DNA from 3 places in the Pseudomonas sp. 18-147 genome. Region 3 is predicted to be linked to each of the others. Evidence: predicted binding sites of a transcription regulator. Region 3 holds the regulator's gene; each other region holds the start of a gene.
What was found. Region 3 encodes FliA, which starts transcription of late flagellar genes. Its sites were predicted from a motif close to CTAAAGTTTNNNNNNNNNNNGCCGNTAA; they were not measured.

Region 1 (6,815 bases), 2.3 Mb from region 3:
CCCGCTGCTTGAGCACCTCGAACGGGTAGGTATCGCGAAACCACAGGGTCTCGTTGGTGGTCATCGCGTCCACCACCATCTCGCGCAGGCCGCCGCGCTGGGTCTGGATGCGCTGCACCAGCTCTCCCAGGCTCTTGATGCCCTGCTGCTCCATCAGCTTGTTCAGCCGGCTCGAGACCAGGTACTGCTTGTTGCTGCCCAGCACAATGCCGCAGGTCTTCTCGAGGAAGACCCTGAACAACTCGAAATCCGCATTAGCTGCCGACACGCATAAGCCTCTTCGCCCTGGGCGACCGGAACGCAGCCGGTCGCCCGTATTCACATTGTTGTCAAGGGCCGATCGCTCAGCCCGCGTCCACCGCCTTGATCCGCTCCACCACCCGCGCCGCCAGATCGTCCGGACGGAACTTGGCGAGGAAGTCGTCCGCACCGACCTTCTTCACCATCGCCTGGTTGAAGACCCCGGACAACGAAGTATGCAAGAGAATGTGCAGTTTCTGCAGGCGGGGATCGCTACGGATTTCCGCCGTCAGGGTATAACCGTCCATTTCCGGCATTTCGATGTCGGAGATCAGCATCAGCAGCTCGTCTTCCGGACGCCGTCCCTCGGAGAGCATGTTCTGCAGGTACTCCAGGGCCTGGCGCCCGTCGTTGAGCGCGGTCATTTCCACGCCGACCGCCTCCAGGCAACGGATTACCTGCTTGCGCGCCACCGACGAATCGTCCACCACCAGCACCCGCTTGGTCACCGCGCGGCTCTGGGTCTCGGCGTCCACCACTCCGTGGGACACTTCCTCGGACGTCGGTGCGACCTCCGCGAGCACTTTTTCCACGTCGATGATTTCCACCAACTGCTTGTCCACCCGGGTCACCGCGGTCAGGTAATGCTCGCGGCCGGCGCCCTTGGGTGGCGGATGGATCTCTTCCCAGTTCATGTTGACGATGCGCTCCACCGAGCGCACCAGGAAGCCCTGCACCTTGGTGTTGTACTCGGTGATGATCGCGAAGCTGTTGGTCAGGTCCTGCAACCCGCGGCGGCCGGTGGCCAGCGCCAGGTCGAGGATCGGAATGGTGCCTCCGCGGATGTTCGCCACCCCGCGCACCACCGGGCTGGACTTGGGCATCACCGTCAGGCGCGGGCACTGCAACACCTCTTTCACCTTGAACACGTTGATGCCGTAGAGCTGGTTGCCGTCCAGGCGGAACAGAAGCAGCTCCAGACGGTTCTGTCCGACCAACTGCGTACGCTGGTTGACTGAATCCAAAACACCGGCCATTGGCGCTCCCCTCAGACGGTCGTGCCGGACTCCGGCACGACCATTGCTTAACCCGTTGCATGAAACAGGCAACGACAGTTTTTCGACGAATAATGGCATGTAGCCATACTTCTCTACGGTTTTTACCCGTTTTGCTCGGGCTCGGCTACCTGTGCGCGGCTAACAACAGCCAGGCCCAGGGTTTTACCGCTCCCGAGGTACTTATCGGCTCCACCCAGGGGTTTCTTGAATTCAAGGTAGAAGAATATCTGCAGAATAGCGGACTCGACGGGCGCTACCAGATTCAGGTCAATCGCGTCGACCCGCGCTTGCGCCTGGCCGAATGCGACAGGGACTTGACGCTCAGCCAGGAAAGTCCGGCACAACCGATCGGCAGGGTCACCGTGCGCATCAGTTGCGAAGGCAGTGCGCCCTGGACCATCTTCATGCCGGCGCAGGTGAAACTGTTCCGCCAGGTAGTGGTCGCGGTGCAGCCACTCAAGCGCGCGCACGTGCTGGAGGATGCCGACATCGCCCTGGTCGAGCGCGACGTCGGCCTGCTGACCCAGGGCTACCTGACCGATCCGGCCCGCGTCGTCGGGCAGAAGCTGCGCCGACCGGTGGTCAACGACCAGGTGCTGGCGCCGGTCTTCCTCGAGCAGGCCGAGGCCGTGCGCAAGGGCGACCAGGTGGTGATCCTCGCACGCACCGCCACCATCAACGTCAAGATGCCCGGCGAGGCGCTGTCCGATGGCGCCCCGGGCCAGCAGATCCGCGTGCGCAACCTGCGCTCGCAGCGGATAATCAAGGCCCGCGTGATAGAACCCGGCACGGTCGAGGTGAATATGTAGAGGGAAAGCCGTGGCCGGTAGCGCTGGCGCTACCCCGGCGGGTTTCTCTAAACTGGGAAACGACGCACGAAAATAAGTCCTAAAGTTTTTCAAGCCTTCGCCGAAAAGCTAGGCAAGCGTCCAATACCTTCGAGGTTTACAACCATGGTCATCGACTTCAACCGGCTGAATCCCGGCAGCACGCCAGCCACCACCGGCCGTACCGGCAGCACCGCCGCGGGGCGTCCCGACGCCACTGGCGCCGACAAGGCAGGCCAGGCCGCGACTTCCGCTCCGAAGAGCGGCGAGTCGGTGCAGATCAGCGAAACCGCCCAGAACATGCAGAAAGTCACGGACCAGCTGCAGACCCTGCCGGTGGTCGACAACGATAAGGTTGCCCGGATCAAGCAAGCGATCGCCGATGGCACTTATCAGGTCGACAGCGAGCGTGTTGCCAGCAAGCTGCTCGACTTCGAATCCCAGCGCTGACCTCGAAGGACGCGCTGGAGGACATTGGACGCCGAATGAACTCCCGAGCCCGAGATGCCTGACTCCCCTACCCTGCTCGATCTGTTCGCCGAGGATATCGGCCACGCCAGCCAACTCCTGCAGTTGGTCGACGAAGAATTCCAGGCCCTGGAACGGCGCGAGCTGCCGGTCCTGCAACAGCTTCTCGGGGCCAAGCAGCCACTGATGCAGCAACTGGAGCGAAATGGCCGGGCCCGCGCGGAAATCCTCCGCGAAGCCGGCGTTTCCCTCGACCGCGAAGGCCTTGCCCGCTACGCCCGCGAGCGCGCGGATGGCGCCGAGCTGCTGGCGCGCGGCGACGAACTGGGCGAACTGCTGGAGCGTTGCCAGCAGGCCAACCTGCGCAACGGGCGGATCATCCGCGCCAACCAGGCTTCCACCGGCAGCCTGCTGAACATCCTCCGCGGCCAGGACGCCCCGAGCCTGTACGACAGCCGCGGCGGCACCGCCTCGAGCAGCCGGCAACGCCCGCTCAGCCAGGCCTGAACCCGACCAGCACACGTATCAAGGCACAGTGCTATCATTGAGGCATTCGTGCCCCAGGAGAGCATTGAAGGTGCCCAACCCGTTCGTCGAAGAAGCGGGGCCGCAACCCCCGAAGGTGCTCAAGGCCCCCGTGGAAATCCAGGCCAACCTGCGCCTGCTGCAGGATAGCCGCGACTCCCTGCTGATCACCTTTGCCGATCGCAACCAGCGCTTCCAGAGCTTCCTGGTGGACATCGACCGCGACCGCGGGATGGTCGCGCTGGACGAACTCATCCCCAACACCGGCGAACGTTTCCTGCAGAATGGCGAGGCGTTTCGCGTCGAAGCCTTCCACGAAGGCGTGCGTATCGCCTGGGAATGCGAGCGCCCGGTGCAGTTCGGCGAACACGACGGCGTTCCCTGCTACTGGGCCGCCCTTCCCGCCGAAGTGCTCTACCACCAGCGCCGCAACGCCTACCGCGCCAGCATCAAGCAGAGCCAGCCGATCGCCGCGGAAATCGCCGGGGAGAAACTCCGCGCGCCGCTGAGCGGACAACTGCTGGATATCTCCGCCACCGGCGCCAAGCTGCGCTTCGCCGGCAATGTCGCCGAACGCCTGCATCCCGGCGAGATCTACGAAGACTTCAGCGCCCAGCTGCCACAGGGCGCGATCAGTAGCGCGATCGAACTGCGTCACGTGCGCTTCGACGAAAAGCTCGACGCGACCTTCGCCGGCGTCCGCTTCAGCGAGATGAGCGGCCTCGCCCAGCGTCAGGTGGATCGCTTCGTCTACCAGTTACAGCGCGAAGCGCGGCGCTTCGAGAAAGACGAACTGTTCTGAGTTTCACAGGACCAGCCCCAGCGCCGCCAGGCGCGGCAGGTCCTCGGGACGGTCGACGTCCCAGAGCGCCGGCAACAGGTGATGCTCCCAGCCCAGTTGCCGGAGACGCTCGCAGGTGAGCGCCAGCAGGCGGTCTCCGCCCCAGGGCATCGACTCGAACAACAGCGGGTCGACCCGGGTCAGGCCGAGCAGCGCGTAGCCGCCCCGCTCCACCGGCCCCAGCACCGCCTGGTGGCGGCCCAGGGCGGTGCAGGCCGCTTCCAGGTAGTCGCCGTCCAGCACCGGGCAGTCGTGGCGAATCAGCAGTACCGCCTCGCTTTCCGCCAACCCCAGCGCCGCGATACGCCGCATGCGCTCGCCGGGGTCGCCGGCCGGCTGGCTCATCAGGCTCCAGCCCAATGCCACCGCCAGCGCCTGCAGATCGCTGTCCAGATCGTCGTCGAACCAGAGGATGCGGGCGCTGAAACCGCGATCGGGCAGGCGCAGGGCGCGTTCCAGCAATACCCGCTGCAAGCGTCCCGCGCTCTCCTCGCCGATGGCCTGGGCGATCTTCGGCCGCCGCTGCCCGGGCGGCAGGTTGCGCACCATCAGGTGAAGGGAAAGCGTCGGACTCATCGCAACCTCTCCTGCCTATCGGCTCCCGCGGCGAGCGGAGTTCAGTTCTGCGTCGCACCGTCGGCCTGCGGCGCGTCGGGCTCGCCATCGACCATCTGCTCCTGCACCGCCTGTTCGTCTACCCGCGGATCGAGCGCCGCGACCAGCGGGGAGCTGGTCATGTTGTCCGGGGTCGGCACGTGGTGCAGCGGCGCGTCGTCGACCCGGTGCAGGCCGCTGACCTTCTCCGGATGGACCCGCCAGACCAGGATCAGCGCGCAGGCGCTGACGAACGCATATAGCATGTTAGCGCCAAACAGCCGCATCAGCGCGCCGGCCGCCAGCGGTCCGATGCAGGCGCCGACGCCGAAGGTCACCAGCAGCATGGCGGTCAGCGAAACCCGTCGCTCGGTCTCCACATGGTCGTTGGAAAAGGCCACTGCCAGCGGATAGAGGGTGAACTGCAACATGCTCGCGGCGATTCCCAGGGCCAGCAGCAACGCCAGCGGCATCTGTTGCAACAATGCCAGCGGCAAGGCGAACAGGCACAGCAGGATGGCGCAGGCGCGGATCAGCCAGGCGCGGTCGCGACGGTCGGACAGCCAGCCGAGCGGCCACTGCACCAGCAGCCCGGCGAAGATGCAGGCGCCCATGTACAGGCCGACCTGCTCGTTGGGCAACCCCAACTGGTTGGCATACAGCGGCGCCAGGCCATAGAAGGAGCCGACCACCAGCCCCGAGACCAATACGGTGGTCAGCGACTGCGGCACCCGGCGGATGAAGAAACGTGGTTCGAGCGGCGCCGGGCGCAGCGCTGCGGGGTGGATCTTGTGGGTCAGGGCCAGCGGCACCAGGCACAGGGCGAAGCAGAAGGCCACCAGCATCAGCAACTCCGGCCCCAGTTGCGGATGCGCCACCAGGATCATCTGGCCGAGCACCAGGCCCAGGTAGGAAGCCGCCATGTAGCCGCCGAACACCGCGCCGCGCTGGCTGGCATCGGCCTGCTCGTTGAGCCAGCTCTCGATCACCATGTACTGGCACATCAGGCCCAGGCCCATCACCATGCGCAAGGCGATCCAGGCCGGCAGCCAGGGCAGCAGGCCATGACCGAGGACCGCGGCGGTGACCACCCCGGCGCAGGCGACGTAGGCGCGGATGTGGCCGACCCGGGCGATCAGCCGGTGACCGACCTTGCCGCCCAGCACCAGGCCGAAGTAGTTGGCTGCCATCAGCGCGCCGACCCACAGGCCGTCGACCTTGTCCGCCGCCAGGCGCAGCGCCAGGTAGGTGCTGAGCAGGCCGGAGCCGGTGAGCATCAGCAGGGTAGCGAAATAGAGAGCGCGAAAAGAGAAGAAAATCCGCCGCATCGGACCTCCGGTCCCGTACAAGGGAGCCGGCGCCGCTCGCGGACTGCCCGGCTCGCACAGCGTTGGAGTCCCGGGGAGGCCCCGGGACAGGACGCGGGATGCCGAAGCCGGCACCCGACACCACGACCCTGCCGCCGCGAGGCGGCAGGGGGTGACACAGGGCTAGGAAAGTACCACGGTGGATCAGGCCTGGGCTGCCAGGACGCGACGCTCCCAGGGGCTGATCTCGTCGAAGAAGCTGGTCAGTTCCATGCTCTTGGTCGCCACGTAGCCTTCGACGAACTCGCTGCCGAACAGTTCGCGCGCCAGCGCGCTGCCTTTCAGGCGCCGCAGGGCATCGTACATGGTGCAGGGCAGGGTCAGTTCCTCCGGTACCTCGAACTCGCCCTGGATCGCCGGGCTCGGCTCCAGTTCGTGCTCCAGGCCGTAGAGACCGGCGGCCAGGCTGGCGGCGATGGCCAGGTAAGGGTTGGCGTCGGCGCCCGGCAGGCGATTCTCGACGCGCCGCGCGGAGGCTCCGCTGGCCGGGATGCGCAGGCCGGCGGCACGGTTGTCGTGGGACCAGCAGGCGTTGTTCGGCGATGCGTAGGGATGGCAGAGGCGCTGGAAGGAGTTCACGTGCGGCGCGAAGAAGGGCGTGAAGTCCGCCAGGCAGGCCTGCTGGCCGCCGATGAAGTGGCGGAACGCGGCGGAAGGCTCGCCATCGGCTTCGCTGAAGATGTTTCGCCCGCCGTCCAGTTCGACGATGCTCTGGTGGATGTGCATCGAGCTGCCCGGCGTCTTCGCCAGCGGCTTGGCCATGCACACCACGATCAGGCCGTGCTTGAGCGCGACCTCCTTGAGCAGGTGCTTGAACAGGAAGGTCTGGTCGGCCAGCAGGACCGGGTCGCCATGCAGGAAGTTGATCTCGAACTGGCTGGTGCCCATCTCGTGC
Region 2 (6,815 bases), 1.4 Mb from region 3:
GGTCAGCCTCGCCGAGCGCGAGGAGATGGCGCGCCAGCCGGAGTTGCAACAGGTCCTGCGCGAACAGCTGGAACAGATCCAGCAGCGCCTCGGTCGCGAGTTGGGCAAGGCGCGCCTGGTCGGCGAAGCGCTGCCTGGCGCACATTTCGATTGCGCCGAGGAGTTGCCGTCGCTGTGCGACACCCTGCGCCTGATCCACGGCCCGCACCTGCAGGTGAGCTGGAGCGCGCCACCGGGGCTGCGCCTGCCATGGGACCGCGAGGACCTGCTGGAGATGCTCGGCAATCTGCTGGACAACGCCTGCAAGTGGGCCGATAGCGAAGTCCGCCTGACCGTCGCGCAGGGCGAGGGCATGGTCCGCCTGAAGGTCGACGATGACGGCCCCGGTATCCTCCCCGACCAGCGCCAGGCGGTGCTCGAGCGGGGTACCCGGCTCGACGAGCAGGTCAGCGGCCATGGCCTGGGCCTGGGCATCGCGCGCGACATCGCCGAGGCCTGCGGTGGCCGCCTGAGTCTCGAGGACAGCCCGCTGGGCGGCCTGCGGGTGAGCGTCGAGTTGCCGTTGCAGAAGAGCGGCCGCGCCGCCAGGGCTTAACAGTTCTTCACCATTTGCCGACAGTCCCGGCAAGATTTCCTCCTGCGCTTTCCCTAGCATCCCGGGCTTCTTGCAAGGAGGTCTTGGACGATGAAACGGCGGACGGGTACGGGCCGCTGGCGCTGGGCGCTGATGCTGCCGGTGCTGGTGTTCCTGTTGGGCGAGTCCAGTGGACAGCGAGAGGAGGGGCGGTCGCCGCGGTTACCCGCGCAGGCTCGCTACGAGCAGGCCGTGGAAAACGCGTTGCGCAGCGAGCGCGGCGAGCCGCGACAGGCCGGGACAGCGGCAGCGAAGGTGGCCGAGGCGGGAGCCCCGGCGCGTCTGCGTGGCTGGCTGCGCTCGCTGGCCCGCCTGGCGATCTGGGGGACCTACGGCCCCCCGGCGCTATTCAGGCCGTGAACGGTCAGGCCTTGAACTGTTCCATCAGGCCCTGCTGGTGGTTGGCCAGGCGGTTCAGCGACTGACTGACCTGGGCCGATTCCTCGGCCTGGCTCGACAGCGACTCGGTGACGTCACGGATCGCCGCGACATTGCGGTTGATCTCCTCGGCTACCGAGCTCTGTTCCTCGGCGGCGCTGGCAATCTGCAGGTTCATGTCGTTGATCACCGTCACCGCCTCGCCGATCCGTTGCAGCGCGGCCACCGCTTCATCCACCTGCTCGACGCTGCCCTGGGCCTGGCGATGGCTGCCGTGCATGGCGTCGACCACGTCGCGGGTGCCCTGTTGCAGGCCTTCGATCACCCCGCGGATCTGTTCCACCGAGTCCTGGGTGCGCCGGGCGAGGTTGCGCACTTCGTCGGCGACCACCGCGAAGCCGCGGCCGGCGTCGCCGGCGCGGGCCGCCTCGATGGCCGCGTTGAGCGCCAGCAGGTTGGTCTGCTCGGCGATGGCGCGGATCACTTCCAGCACCGAACCGATTTCCTCGCTGCTGCTGGCCAGTTGCTCGACCTGGCCCATGGCGCTGGTCAGGTTGGCGGCCAGGCTGTCGATGCTCTGGGTGGTGCGGTCGATCAGCGCCAGGCCGTCGCGGGTCGCCTGGTCGGCACCGCGCGCGGCGTCGGCGGCCTGGGCGGCGCTACGGGCGACGTCCTGGGCAGTGGCGGTCATCTCGTGGGATGCGGTGGCGACCTGGTCGATCTCGCGGAACTGCTGCTGCATGCCGGCGCTGGTCTGGCTGGAAATCGCCGCCGACTGGTCGGCGGTACTGCGCGCATCGCGCACCGAGACCTTCACGTCGCGGATGATCGGCTGCAGCTTGTCGAGAAAACGGTTGAACCAACCGGCCAGTTCGCCCAGCTCGTCGCGCCCGGTGTGCGGCAGACGCTGGGTCAGGTCGCCTTCGCCGCTGGCGATGTCGCGCAGCATGTGGGCGACGCCGAGGATCGGCCGGGTCACGCCGCGGGCGCTCAGCCACAGCACCAGCAGGCCGAGCACCGCGGCGCCGAGGCCGAGGCCCAGTTCGACCCAGGTGCCTTCGCGACGCATGTCGTCCAGTTGCCGCTCCAGCGCCAGGGCCGGGCCGAGCAGGGCGCTCTTCGGCACTTCGAGGAGCACGCCCCAGGGCTTGGCGCCGGGAATCGGCTGCAACGGTTGCAGCACCTTGAGGTCGTCGTTCTCGTTGAACAACCGGCTCTTGCCGGCGGCCAGCAGTTGCAGGAGTTCGCCGGCGTGCTGCGGATCCGCCTTGGCCAGGTTCTTGCCGAGCAGGCCGGCGTCGCGGCTGTTGCCGGCGAACAGCCCGGCCGGGCTGAGGATGCCGACCTGGCCGACGCCGTCGTAGAGTTCGCGGTTGCCCTGTTCGCTGAGCGCCTGCAGGTTGCTCAGGTTGATGTCCAGGCCCATCACGCCGATCACCTTGCCATCCAGTTCGAGGGGAAAGGCGATGCTGGTCATCAGCAGTTGGCGTTCGCCGACCTTGTCGAAGTAAGGATCGAGCACGCAGGGTTGCCCGCTTTCCTTCGGGCAGGTGTACCAGGCGTTGTAGGCCGCGCCGCTGGGCCCGCTGCTGGTGTCGGCGAGTTCGGACTCGATCATCGACTCGGATTCCAGCTGTCCCGGCGTGGCCTGCGCCCAGTACAGGGAGAAGCGTCCCTTGTCGTTGCTGCCCAGGGCGGGCTGGTCGACGAACAGTTCGTCCTTGCCGTCCAGCGCATTGGGTTCGAAGACCACGTACAGGCCGAGCACCTCGGGATTGGCGGCGAGCGCGGTGCGCACCTGGCGGGTCAGGTCTTCGCGCAGGTCGTAGGCATCGAGGAAGCGCTTCTGCGCCTGGTCGCGGAGGAACAGGATCTGCCGGGAGAAGCCCTTGCCGTACTGGAAGGCATCCATGAAATAGCGCTGGATGCGTAACGCCTGCAATTCCCCGCGGGCTTCCAGGCGCAGGCGCGCCGATTCGTCGAGCATCTGCGTACTGGCGCTTTTCACCAGCACGCTGCTGTGCTGCATGCGGTAGACCGAAAGGCCGACCAGCAAGGCGACCACGCCGAGCAGGCAGAGCCCTGCCAGCAGGGTGATCTTCCATTGGATGGACAGGCGGCGAAGGAACATGGGAGGGGTCCTTGTACGAAGAAACTGCGGGGGCCCAAGGCTTATCGGCAGGGCTCGCCCATTCTTGACGACGGTCCGGTCGCTGGCGCCGGATTGCCGTCGTTCGGCGAATCGCACGCAAGAACCGTGCACAACGGTTTATAGCCAGGCGACATTCGCGCATGCGCGGCTTTGACAGGCGAGGATGGCTGTAGCAGAGTACGCCCCTTTTTTCGGCCGCAGACGGTCGAGTTCGTTTCATTTGCAAGGAGTTCAACGATGAACGCAGTGGTGCTGGCGGTGGGGCTGATGCTCGTCCTCAGCCTTTGCCGTGTGCATGTCGTGCTGGCGCTGATCATCGGCGCGGTGGTCGGCGGACTGTTCGGTGGCCTAGGCCTTGAGGGGACTCTCAAGGCCTTCAACGGCGGCCTCGGCGGGGGTGCCACGGTGGCCCTGTCGTACGCCATGCTCGGCGCCTTCGCCGTGGCCATCGCCCGCTCCGGCGTGGCCCATGCGCTGGCCGACAAGGTCCTGGCGCTGCTCGGCCGGCACGACGAGCAGGGCAAGGGCGCCGGTGCGTTCAAGTGGATCCTGGTCGGCCTGCTGCTCTGCGTGGCGGTATCCTCGCAGAATATCCTGCCGATCCATATCGCCTTCATCCCGCTGCTGGTGCCGCCGCTGCTCTATGTGCTGAGCAAGCTGCAGATCGACCGGCGATTGATCGCCTGCGTCATCACCTTCGGCCTGATCACCCCGTACATGTTCCTGCCGGTGGGCTTCGGCAACATCTTCCTCAATGAAATCCTGCTGGCCAACGTGGCGCGCAACGGCGTCGACGTCAGCGGGATCAACGTCACCCACGCCATGTTCATCCCAGCCCTGGGCATGCTCGCCGGGTTGCTCATCGCGGTGCTGTTCAGCTACCGCCGCAAGCGCATCTACGACTTGCAGCGGATCGAGCAGGCCGAACGCGTCGATGTCAGCTACAACCCGAAGAGCCTGGCGGTGGCCGGGGTATCCATCGTCGCCGCGTTCGTCGCACAGCTGTGGCTGGACTCGATGATCATCGGCGCGCTGGTCGGTTTCGTGGTCTTCTCGCTGTCCGGCGTGGTGCGCTGGAAGGAGACCGACGACCTGTTCACCGAAGGCATGAAGATGATGGCCACCATCGGTTTCATCATGATCGCCGCGGCCGGTTTCGCCGAGGTGATGAAGGCCACCGGCGAGGTGCAGAGCCTGGTCGACGCCTCGGTGGCCTGGATCGGCAACAGCAAGGCGGTCGGCGCCATGCTGATGCTGCTGGTCGGCCTGCTGGTCACCATGGGCATCGGCTCGTCGTTCTCCACCGTGCCGATCATCGCCGCGATCTTCGTCCCGCTGGCGGTGCAACTGGGCTTCAGCCCGCTGGCCATCGTCAGCATCGTCGGCACCGCCGGCGCGCTGGGGGATGCAGGTTCTCCGGCGTCGGACTCGACCCTTGGGCCGACCTCCGGGCTCAACGTCGACGGCCAGCACAATCACATCTGGGACACCGTGGTGCCGACCTTCCTGCACTACAACCTGCCGTTGCTGGTGTTCGGCTGGGCCGCCGCGATGTTGCTCTGAGTTCCATCTCGGGCGGTCGCCTGACGGAATGTCGGGCCGGCCGCTTAAGCTTCCGACGGGATTGCCGATGAAACGGGAATCCCGTTTTTTATTGGGCGTCATGCTAGGAGTTGATGATGCGTCTGACCCTGAAATCCAAAGTCCTCCTGCTGGCCATGGTGCCGGTGCTGCTCTTCGCCCTGGTGCTCAGCGGCGGAGCGGTGCTGATCCTGAAAAAACAGGCTGATGCCGAAGTCAAGGATACCCGCGAGCGCCTGCTCGGCGACCGTCGTGCCGAACTCGAGCACTACGTGCAGATCGCCATGGGCAGTATCCAGGCCGAGTACGACCGCTCGGCCAACGGCGACCTGAATGCCCGCGCCGAGGCCATCGCGCGCCTGTCGAAGATCAAGTACGGCAAGGACGGCTATATCTTCGGCTACGACTCCCAGGTGGTGCGCCTGTTTCGCGGCGACAGCCCGGTGGACGTCGGCAAGAGCTTCCGCGACCGCCGCGATCCCAGCGGCGTCTACCTCAACCGCGAACTGGTGGAGGCCGGCCGCAACGGCAGCCACTACGTGACCTATACCTCGCCGCTGCCGGGCAACGAGAGCGTCATGGTGCCCAAGCTGTCCTACACCCTGTACCTGCCGAAGTGGGACATGGTTATCGGCTCGGCGATCAACCTCGACGGCGTCGAGGCCCAGTTGGTGGAAATCAAGCAGGACATCGACGAGCGTATCGGCACCCTGATCGCCAGTATCGTGGGGATCGCCGGCGTCCTTCTGGTGGTCCTGCTGGTGATCGGCCTGGCGGTGGCCAACGCGATGCTGCGGCCGTTGCACCAGATCCGCCAGAACCTCGATGACATCGCCGCCGGCGAAGGCGACCTGACCCGTCGCCTACCGGTGACCAGCCACGACGAGCTGGGCGAGCTGGCCGGTTCCTTCAACCGCTTCGTCGAGAAGATCCACGGTCTGGTGCGGCAGATCGCCGGGATGACCGGCGACCTCAAGCAACTGGTGGAGCAGATGTCGGCCCAGGCCGAGCGTTCCGAGCAGGCCATGGAGCGCCAGCGCCACGAGACCGACCAGGTCGCCACCGCGATCAACGAGATGTCCGCCGCCGCCCATGAAGTGGCGCAGAGCGCCCAGCGCGCCGCCGAGGCCGCGCAGCAGACCGACCACGAAGGCCAGGCGGCCAAGCGCGTGGTGGACGGCAGCATCGAGCGCATCCACGCGCTGGTGGACGAGATCCGCGACAGCGGGACTTCTCTGGATAGCCTGCAGCAGGACGTGCAATCCATCGTCAGTGTGCTCGGGGTGATCCGCTCCATTGCCGAACAGACCAACCTGCTGGCGCTCAACGCGGCCATCGAGGCGGCCCGTGCCGGCGAGGCCGGACGTGGCTTTGCGGTGGTCGCCGACGAAGTGCGGGCGCTGGCCAGCCGCACCCAGCAGAGTACCCAGGAAATCCAGGGCATGATCGATCGCCTGCAGCAGGGCACCAACGCCGCGGTCGACGCCATGCGCCGTTCCGGCGAGGCCGGCGAGGGCACCAGCAACCAGGCCAACCAGGCCGGCGATTCGCTGGATGCCATCGCCCAGCTGATCGCCACCATCAACGCGATGAACGCGCAGATCGCCAGCGCCGCCGAGGAGCAGACCGCGGTGGCCGAGGAGATCAACCGCAGCGTGCACCAGATCGCCGGCGCGGTGGACAGCGTCGCCGACGAGGCCCAGCAGGGCGCGCAGACCGCCCGCAGCCTGGCGCAACTGGGCCAGGGCCTGGGCCGACTGGTCGGTCAGTTCCGCATCTGACCCTTCCCCCGCGCGACCGCTGCCGGCAAAAGAGCCAGCCGGCAGTGGTGCGCCGCAGAGCCTTCCTGTCATTATTCGGCGGAGTCGGCCGGCAGTCGTGAACGATCCACGTCCGCCGGCTGACTAATGCTTTGCTTCCCACTGCCAGATGGATTGGACATGCTCGACACGAAACTGGAATCCCGGACTTTTCTCCTGTTGCTGGCGGTGGTCACGCTCGCCTTCGGCTGGCTCTTGCTGCCGTTCTACGGCGCGGTGTTCTGGGGCACCATCCTGGCGATCATCTTCG
Region 3 (6,815 bases):
CGGAAACCCATACGCGGCGTCAGATGCGCCGTGCGTAACGCTTGAGCATGCTCGGCACATCGAGGATCAGGGCGATGCGCCCGTCCCCGGTGATGGTGGCGCCCGCCATGCCGGGGGTGCCCTGCAACATCTTGCCGAGTGGCTTGATCACCACTTCTTCTTGTCCCACCAACTGGTCGACGACGAAACCGATGCGCTGGGTGCCGACCGACAGGATCACCACGTGCCCCTCGCCCTGCTCCTCGTGGGCCGCGCTCGGCACCAGCCAGCGCTTGAGGTAGAACAGCGGCAAAGCCTTGTCGCGGACGATCACCACTTCCTGGCCATCCACGACATTGGTGCGCGACAGGTCAAGATGGAAGATTTCGTTGACGTTGACCAGCGGGAAGGCGAACGCCTGGCTGCCCAGCATCACCATAAGGGTAGGCATGATCGCCAGGGTCAGCGGCACCTTGATGACGATCTTCGAGCCGGACCCCTTCTGCGAGAACACGTTGACCGTGCCGTTGAGCTGGGAAATCTTGGTCTTCACCACGTCCATGCCGACGCCGCGGCCGGACACGTCGGAAATCTCGGTCTTGGTCGAGAAACCCGGGGCGAAGATCAGGTTGTAGCACTCCAGGTCGGTCAGGCGGTCCGCCGCGTCGCGCTCCAGCAGGCCTTTCTCCACCGCCTTGTTGCGCAGCACCTCGGCGTCCATGCCCTTGCCGTCGTCGGTGATCATCAGGAGGATGTGGTCGCCCTCCTGCTCCGCCGACAGCACCACCTGGCCGACCCGCGGCTTGCCGGCGGCCTCGCGCTCCTCCGGACTCTCGATGCCGTGGTCGACGGCGTTGCGCACCAGGTGCACCAGCGGATCGGCGAGGGCCTCGACCAGGTTCTTGTCGAGGTCGGTCTCTTCGCCCACCAGCTCCAGGTTGATCTCTTTCTTCATGTTCCGCGCCAGGTCGCGAACCAGGCGCGGGAAGCGGTCGAAGACCTTCTTGATCGGCTGCATGCGGGTCTTCATCACCGACATCTGCAGGTCGCCGGTGACCACGTCGAGGTTGGCCACGGCCTTGGCCATGGCCTCGTCGCCACTGTTCAGGCCCAGGCGCACCAGGCGGTTACGCACCAGCACCAGCTCGCCGACCATGTTCATGATCTCGTCGAGACGCGCCGTATCCACCCGCACGGTGGTCTCCGCCTCGCTTGCCGCGGGCCTGTCGGGCGCCGCCGGACGCGCGGCGGCGGCCTTGGCCGGAGCGACCGGTTTCGCCGCGGGACTCTTCGCCGCGATGTTCTTGGCTACCGCCGCGGCGGCCGCCACGGCCTCGGAGGCGCCGTTGAACTTGCCCTTGCCGTGCAGTTCGTCGAGCAGCGACTCGAACTCGTCGTCGCTGATCTCATCGCCGCCCGCGGCGGCCGGCGCCTTGCCCTGCTCCGCCGGCGCAGCCGCTGGAGCCGCGGCAGCCGGTGCGGCGGGTGTGCCGGCGGCTTCCGGGACATCGCCGAACTTGCCCTTGCCGTGCAGTTCGTCGAGCAGCGCCTCGAACTCGTCGTCGCTGATATCGTCACCAGCGGCAGCCGCGGCCGGCTCGACCGCCTCGGCGGGGACTTGCGCAGGCTCGGCCGAGACCGCCGGCGGGACGAACTTGCCCTTGCCGTGCAACTGGTCGAGCAACGCCTCGAACTCGGCGTCGCTGATCTCGTCGCCAGCGGGAGCCGCGGGCGCTTCTGCAACGGCGGAAGCCGGCGCTTCGTCGCCCTGGAGAGCATCCAGCAACTGCTCGAACTCGTCGTCGGTGATATCGCTGGAGACACTCTGCGCGGGCGCTTCCGGCGGCGCCGCAGGCTCGGCTGGCGGAACGGCCGCCGGCGGCGCTTGCACAGGTTCCGCAGGCGCGGCGCCCTCAGGCTCGGCCAGGCGGGCAAGGGCCGCCAGCAGCTCGGGCGTCGCCGGGGTCGGTTCGGACTGCTCGCGCACCTGGTCGAACATCGCGTTGACCGTATCCAGCGCCTGCAGCACCACATCCATCAGTTCGGAGCTGACGCGCCGCTCGCCCTTGCGCAGGATATCGAAGACGTTTTCCGCAATGTGGCAGCATTCCACCAGCGCGTTCAGCTGGAGGAAGCCGGCACCGCCCTTGACCGTATGGAACCCACGGAAAATGGCATTGAGCAGGTCCATGTCGTCCGGCCGGCTCTCCAGCTCGACCAGTTGCTCGGACAATTGCTCGAGAATCTCGCCGGCCTCAACCAGGAAGTCCTGGAGGATTTCTTCATCGGCGTCGAAGCTCATTCGGCTGCTCCCAGAGACGTGTTACTCGAAAGGATCGGCAGGACCGCTGTCCTGCCGGAAATACCGGCCCGGCTTTCCGGACCGACTTCAGCCCGCCCGCCGGGATCACCGGCATGACGAAGGCTGTGCCAGCAGCCCGCGGATGCCAGCGTTCAATGCTTACTTAACGGCAGCGATGCCGCAGTCTTGAGCCGGGCGGGTCAGAAACCCAGGCTGGACAGCAGATCGTCCACGTCATCCTGCCCGGACACCACATCCTCTCGTTTTTCCGCGGCGACCTGCGGCCCCTCGCCCTTGGCCGAACGCTCCAGCGCGGCCTGGTGGCGCATGCTCACGTGGTCGTGCTCGATTCCGGCGTAACGGTCCACCTGGCCGGCCATCCAGACCAGCTTCACGAGGTTGCTCTCGACCTCGGTGACCAGCTTGGTGACACGCTTGATCACCTGGCCGGTCAGGTCCTGGTAATCCTGCGCCAGCAGGATGTCATTGAGCTGCGAGGACAACTGGCCGGCGTTCTCGCCGCTGCGCACGAGGAACTGTTCGATGCGCTTGGCCAGCTCGCGGAAGCCGTCAGCGTCGATTTCCCGGCGCATGAAGCGTTGCCACTCCTGGTGCAGCTCCCGCGAATCGTCGCCCAGTTGGTTGACCAGCGGGGCGCTCTGCTCCACCAGGTCCATGGTCCGGTTGGCGGCCTTCTCGGTCATTTCCACCACGTAGGAAAGACGATCGGTGGCATCGGCGATCTGCGACATTTCCTGCGCGTGGGGGGAATGCGGGTCGATCTGGAAATCGACGATGGCGTTGTGCAGTTCGCGGGTCAGCTTGCCCACTTCCTGGTAGAGGCCACGGTCCCTGGCCTGGCTGAGCTCCTGGATCAATTGCACCGCCTGCTGGAAGTGCCCCCGTTCGAGACAGTCCACCAGTTCGCGCGCGTGTTTTTTCAGGGTCGATTCGAATTCGTCGCCCGTGGAATCGTTACCAAGCACCATGACACCCTCTTGGCCGGCTTCAGCCGTTGACCCGCTCGAAAATCTTCTCGATCTTTTCCTTCAGGACCTGAGCGGTGAAGGGTTTGACCACATAGCCGTTGACCCCGGCCTGGGCCGCTTCGATGATCTGGTCGCGCTTGGCCTCGGCGGTGACCATCAGCACCGGCAGGTGCTTGAGGCGCTCGTCGGCGCGAACCGCGCGCAGCAGATCGATGCCGGTCATGCCCGGCATGTTCCAGTCGGTGACGAGAAAGTCGAAATTGCCGCTGTGCAGCATCGGCAGCGCCGTGGTGCCGTCGTCGGCCTCGGCGGTATTGGTGAAGCCCAAGTCCCGCAAGAGGTTCTTGATGATGCGTCTCATCGTGGAAAAGTCGTCCACGATGAGAATTTTCATGTTCTTGTCCAAGTAAACCTCCGTACAGACCAGAGCGCGCCCCAGGGGACGCGCCACACATTCTTTTGCGTTAACGGTTACAAGCTGCGGTCGAGGCCGGTTCAGGCCGACCGCCAATCGGCCAGGCGCGCGCGCAAACGCGCGGCGCACTGGCTGTGCAACTGGCTGACCCGCGATTCGCTGACGCCCAGTACCTCGCCGATCTCCTTGAGGTTGAGTTCCTCGTCGTAATACAACGCCAGCACCAGGCGCTCGCGCTCCGGCAACTTGGCGATGGCATCCGCCAGGGCCGCCTGGAAACGTTCGTCGAGCAGGCCGTGGATCGGTTCGTTGTGACTGAGGCTGGTGTCTTCCGGCAATCCATGTTCGCCGTCCTGCAACAGGTCGTCGAAGCTGTACAGGCGGCTGCCCTGCGTGTCGCTGAGGATGCCGTAGTAATCTTCGAGGCTCAATTGGAGTTCGGCAGCAACTTCGTGATCTTTAGCGTCGCGTCCGGTTCTCGCCTCGATCGCGCGGATCGCGTCGGTCACCATGCGCGTGTTGCGGTGCACCGAACGCGGCGCCCAGTCGCCCTTGCGGACCTCGTCGAGCATGGCCCCGCGGATACGGATGCCGGCATAGGTCTCGAAGCTGGCGCCCTTGCCGGCGTCGTATTTCTTCGCGGCCTCGAGCAGGCCGATCATGCCGGCCTGCATCAGGTCCTCCACCTGCACGCTGGCCGGCAGGCGGCCGAGCAGGTGATAGGCGATGCGCTTGACCAGTGGTGCGTAACGCTGGATCAGTTGCTCCTGGGAGTTCTGCGCTTGCGCCTTGCTATACATACGCACTCCAGAGGCCGCTGTCATACGGCCGAACCTGTCGCGGGGTGTTGGACCAGTCGTTCGACGAAGAACTCCAGGTGCCCGCGCGGGTTGGCCGGCAGCGGCCAGCTATCGACCTTCTGCGCGACCGCCTTGAAGGCCAGGGACGCCTTCGAGCGGGGGAATGCCTCGTATACGGCTCGCTGTTTCTGCACGGCCTTGCGTACCGACTCGTCGTAAGGGATGACACCTACATACTGTAGTGCGACGTCGAGGAAACGGTCAGTGACCTTGGTCAGTTTGGCGAACAGGTTGCGTCCTTCCTGCGGGCTGTGGGCCATGTTGGCCAGGACCCGGAAGCGGGTCATGCCGTGGTCGCGGTTGAGCAGTTTGATCAGGGCGTAGGCATCGGTGATCGAGGTCGGCTCGTCGCAGACGACCAGCAGCACCTCCTGCGCGGCGCGGACGAAACTGACCACCGAATCGCCGATTCCGGCGGCAGTGTCGACGACCAGGACATCGAGGTTGTCGCTGATATCGCTGAACGCCTGGATCAGCCCCGCATGCTGCATGGGCGAGAGGTGCACCATGCTCTGCGTGCCGGAGGCCGCGGGAACGATGCGCACGCCACCGGGACCGAGGAGGAGGACATCGCGCAGTTCGCAGCGTCCCTCGATCACGTCGGCCAGGGTGCGCTTGGGCGTGAGTCCCAGCAGGACGTCGACGTTGGCCAGGCCGAGGTCGGCATCCAGCAGCATGACGCGACGGCCGAGATCGGCCAGAGCCAGTGCCAGGTTCACCGACACATTGGTCTTGCCGACGCCGCCCTTGCCGCCAGTTACTGCGATCACCTGTACGGGATGCATGCTACCCATCTGCTTCATACCTTGTGTTGTCGTCTTCCCGGAACGCCCCTTCCAGCGCTCTCCGGTTTTGGCGGGAACGATGCGCCATCGCTCCCGGCCCGGCGGAAGCCACCTTCGCTTCCGTCACCCGCGCCACGCGCGGTTCTTCCCACGTCCTCAGCCGGCACGCCGCGCCGGTTGCTGGTAGAGCCCGGCGAACATCTCGGCCATGGCGTCCTCGCTGGGCTCTTCCGGTGCCTGCAGGCTCACCGCCCGGCTGACCAGTTGGTGACTGCGCGCCACCTGCAGGTCGTCCGGAATCCGCGGCCCATCCGCCAGATAGGCTACCGGGAGACGCTGGGCGATAGCCAGCGCCATCGATTCACCGAGGCTGCCCGCCTCGTCCAGCTTAGTCAGGATGCAACCCGCCAGCCCGCAGTGCCGATAGGTCTGGTAGGCCGACTTGAGCACCTGGCTCTGGCTGGTGGTGGCCATCACCAGGTAATTCTTCACGTTCAGGCTCGGCGACGCCAGTGCCTCGAGCTGCATGCGCAATGCCGGGTCGCTGGCCGGCAGGCCGGCGGTATCGATCAGCACCATGCGCTTGCGCGCCAGCGGCGCCAGGGCCTGGATCAGCGACTGGCCGGGATCGACCAGGGTCACCGGTACGTTGAGGATCCGACCGAGGGTCTTGATCTGCTCCTGGGCGCCGATCCGGTAGCTGTCCATGCTCACCAGCGCCAGGCTCTGGGCGCCGTACTTGAGGACGTAGCGCGCGGCCATCTTCGCCAGGGTGGTGGTCTTGCCGGCACCTGCCGGGCCGACCAGGGCCAGTACGCCGCCCGCGTCGAGCGGGTCCTGCTCGGGGGTCTGCACGGCACGCGACAGGTGCGCCAACAGCATGCGCCAGGCCTGGCGCGTATCGCCCACCGCGGCGACCCGCTCCAGCAACGGCTTGCTCAGCTCCGCCGGCAAGCCCATGCGCTGCAGGCGCCGCCAGAGATTGGCCTGCTGCGGACGCTGGTGCTGCAACTGGCCCCAGGCGATGGAACCCAGTTGTACCTCGATCAGCTCGCGCAGGCCGTTCAGTTCGAAACGCATTGCCTCGAGGGTCTGGCCGCCCGCCTGGGGCTTGGCCTGCGCCGCCGTCATGGACTCGGCCAGGGACGGACGCGCCGGCTTCTCCTCGGCGAACAATTGACGGTCCTTGCGCTGGGTTTCCGCCGGACGCGCCGTCAACTCGGCGCGCGCCTCTGCGATCCGCGCCTGGGTCTTGCGCAGCTCCACTTCCAGCGCCGGGTTGGGCTTGCTCGGCGCCGGCGGGGCCTGGTAATCCAGCGCCGCGGTCAGCTCGATGCCGCCGGCGACCCGGCGGTTGCCGAGAATCGCGGCGTCCGGACCCAGTTCGTCGCGGACCAGTTTCATGGCCTGGCGCATATCGGCGGCGAAGAAGCGTTTGACTTGCATTGCCCGAACCCCTCAGTTCAGTAGTCTTGCCGGCAACCT

Region 1: the regulator FliA is predicted to act here: its motif matches at 2,187-2,214, upstream of flgM (flagellar biosynthesis anti-sigma factor FlgM).
Region 2: the regulator FliA is predicted to act here: its motif matches at 3,185-3,212, upstream of ACM0M4_RS13325 (methyl-accepting chemotaxis protein).

The regions. Positions count from the first base shown of each region.
Region 1 is NZ_CP182296.1:1,878,352-1,885,166, reverse strand. It holds gene cheR (protein-glutamate O-methyltransferase CheR) at 1-268, opposite strand, end outside; gene ACM0M4_RS09145 (chemotaxis protein CheV) at 345-1,277, opposite strand; gene flgA (flagellar basal body P-ring formation chaperone FlgA) at 1,409-2,107, shown strand; gene flgM (flagellar biosynthesis anti-sigma factor FlgM) at 2,252-2,575, shown strand; gene ACM0M4_RS09130 (flagella synthesis protein FlgN) at 2,630-3,100, shown strand; gene flgZ (flagellar brake protein FlgZ) at 3,129-3,920, shown strand; gene ACM0M4_RS09120 (TIGR04282 family arsenosugar biosynthesis glycosyltransferase) at 3,924-4,535, opposite strand; gene ACM0M4_RS09115 (MFS transporter) at 4,577-5,881, opposite strand; gene ACM0M4_RS09110 (glutamine synthetase family protein) at 6,065-6,815, opposite strand, start outside.
Region 2 is NZ_CP182296.1:2,766,356-2,773,170, forward strand. It holds gene carS (two-component system sensor histidine kinase CarS) at 1-595, shown strand, start outside; gene ACM0M4_RS13320 (hypothetical protein) at 686-994, shown strand; gene ACM0M4_RS13325 (methyl-accepting chemotaxis protein) at 999-3,143, opposite strand; gene ACM0M4_RS13330 (Na+/H+ antiporter family protein) at 3,402-4,727, shown strand; gene ACM0M4_RS13335 (methyl-accepting chemotaxis protein) at 4,841-6,526, shown strand; gene ACM0M4_RS13340 (AI-2E family transporter) at 6,686-6,815, shown strand, end outside.
Region 3 is NZ_CP182296.1:4,155,539-4,162,353, forward strand. It holds gene ACM0M4_RS19675 (chemotaxis protein CheA) at 20-2,281, opposite strand; gene ACM0M4_RS19680 (protein phosphatase CheZ) at 2,482-3,270, opposite strand; gene ACM0M4_RS19685 (chemotaxis response regulator CheY) at 3,290-3,664, opposite strand; gene fliA (RNA polymerase sigma factor FliA) at 3,766-4,509, opposite strand; gene fleN (flagellar synthesis regulator FleN) at 4,506-5,348, opposite strand; gene flhF (flagellar biosynthesis protein FlhF) at 5,487-6,776, opposite strand.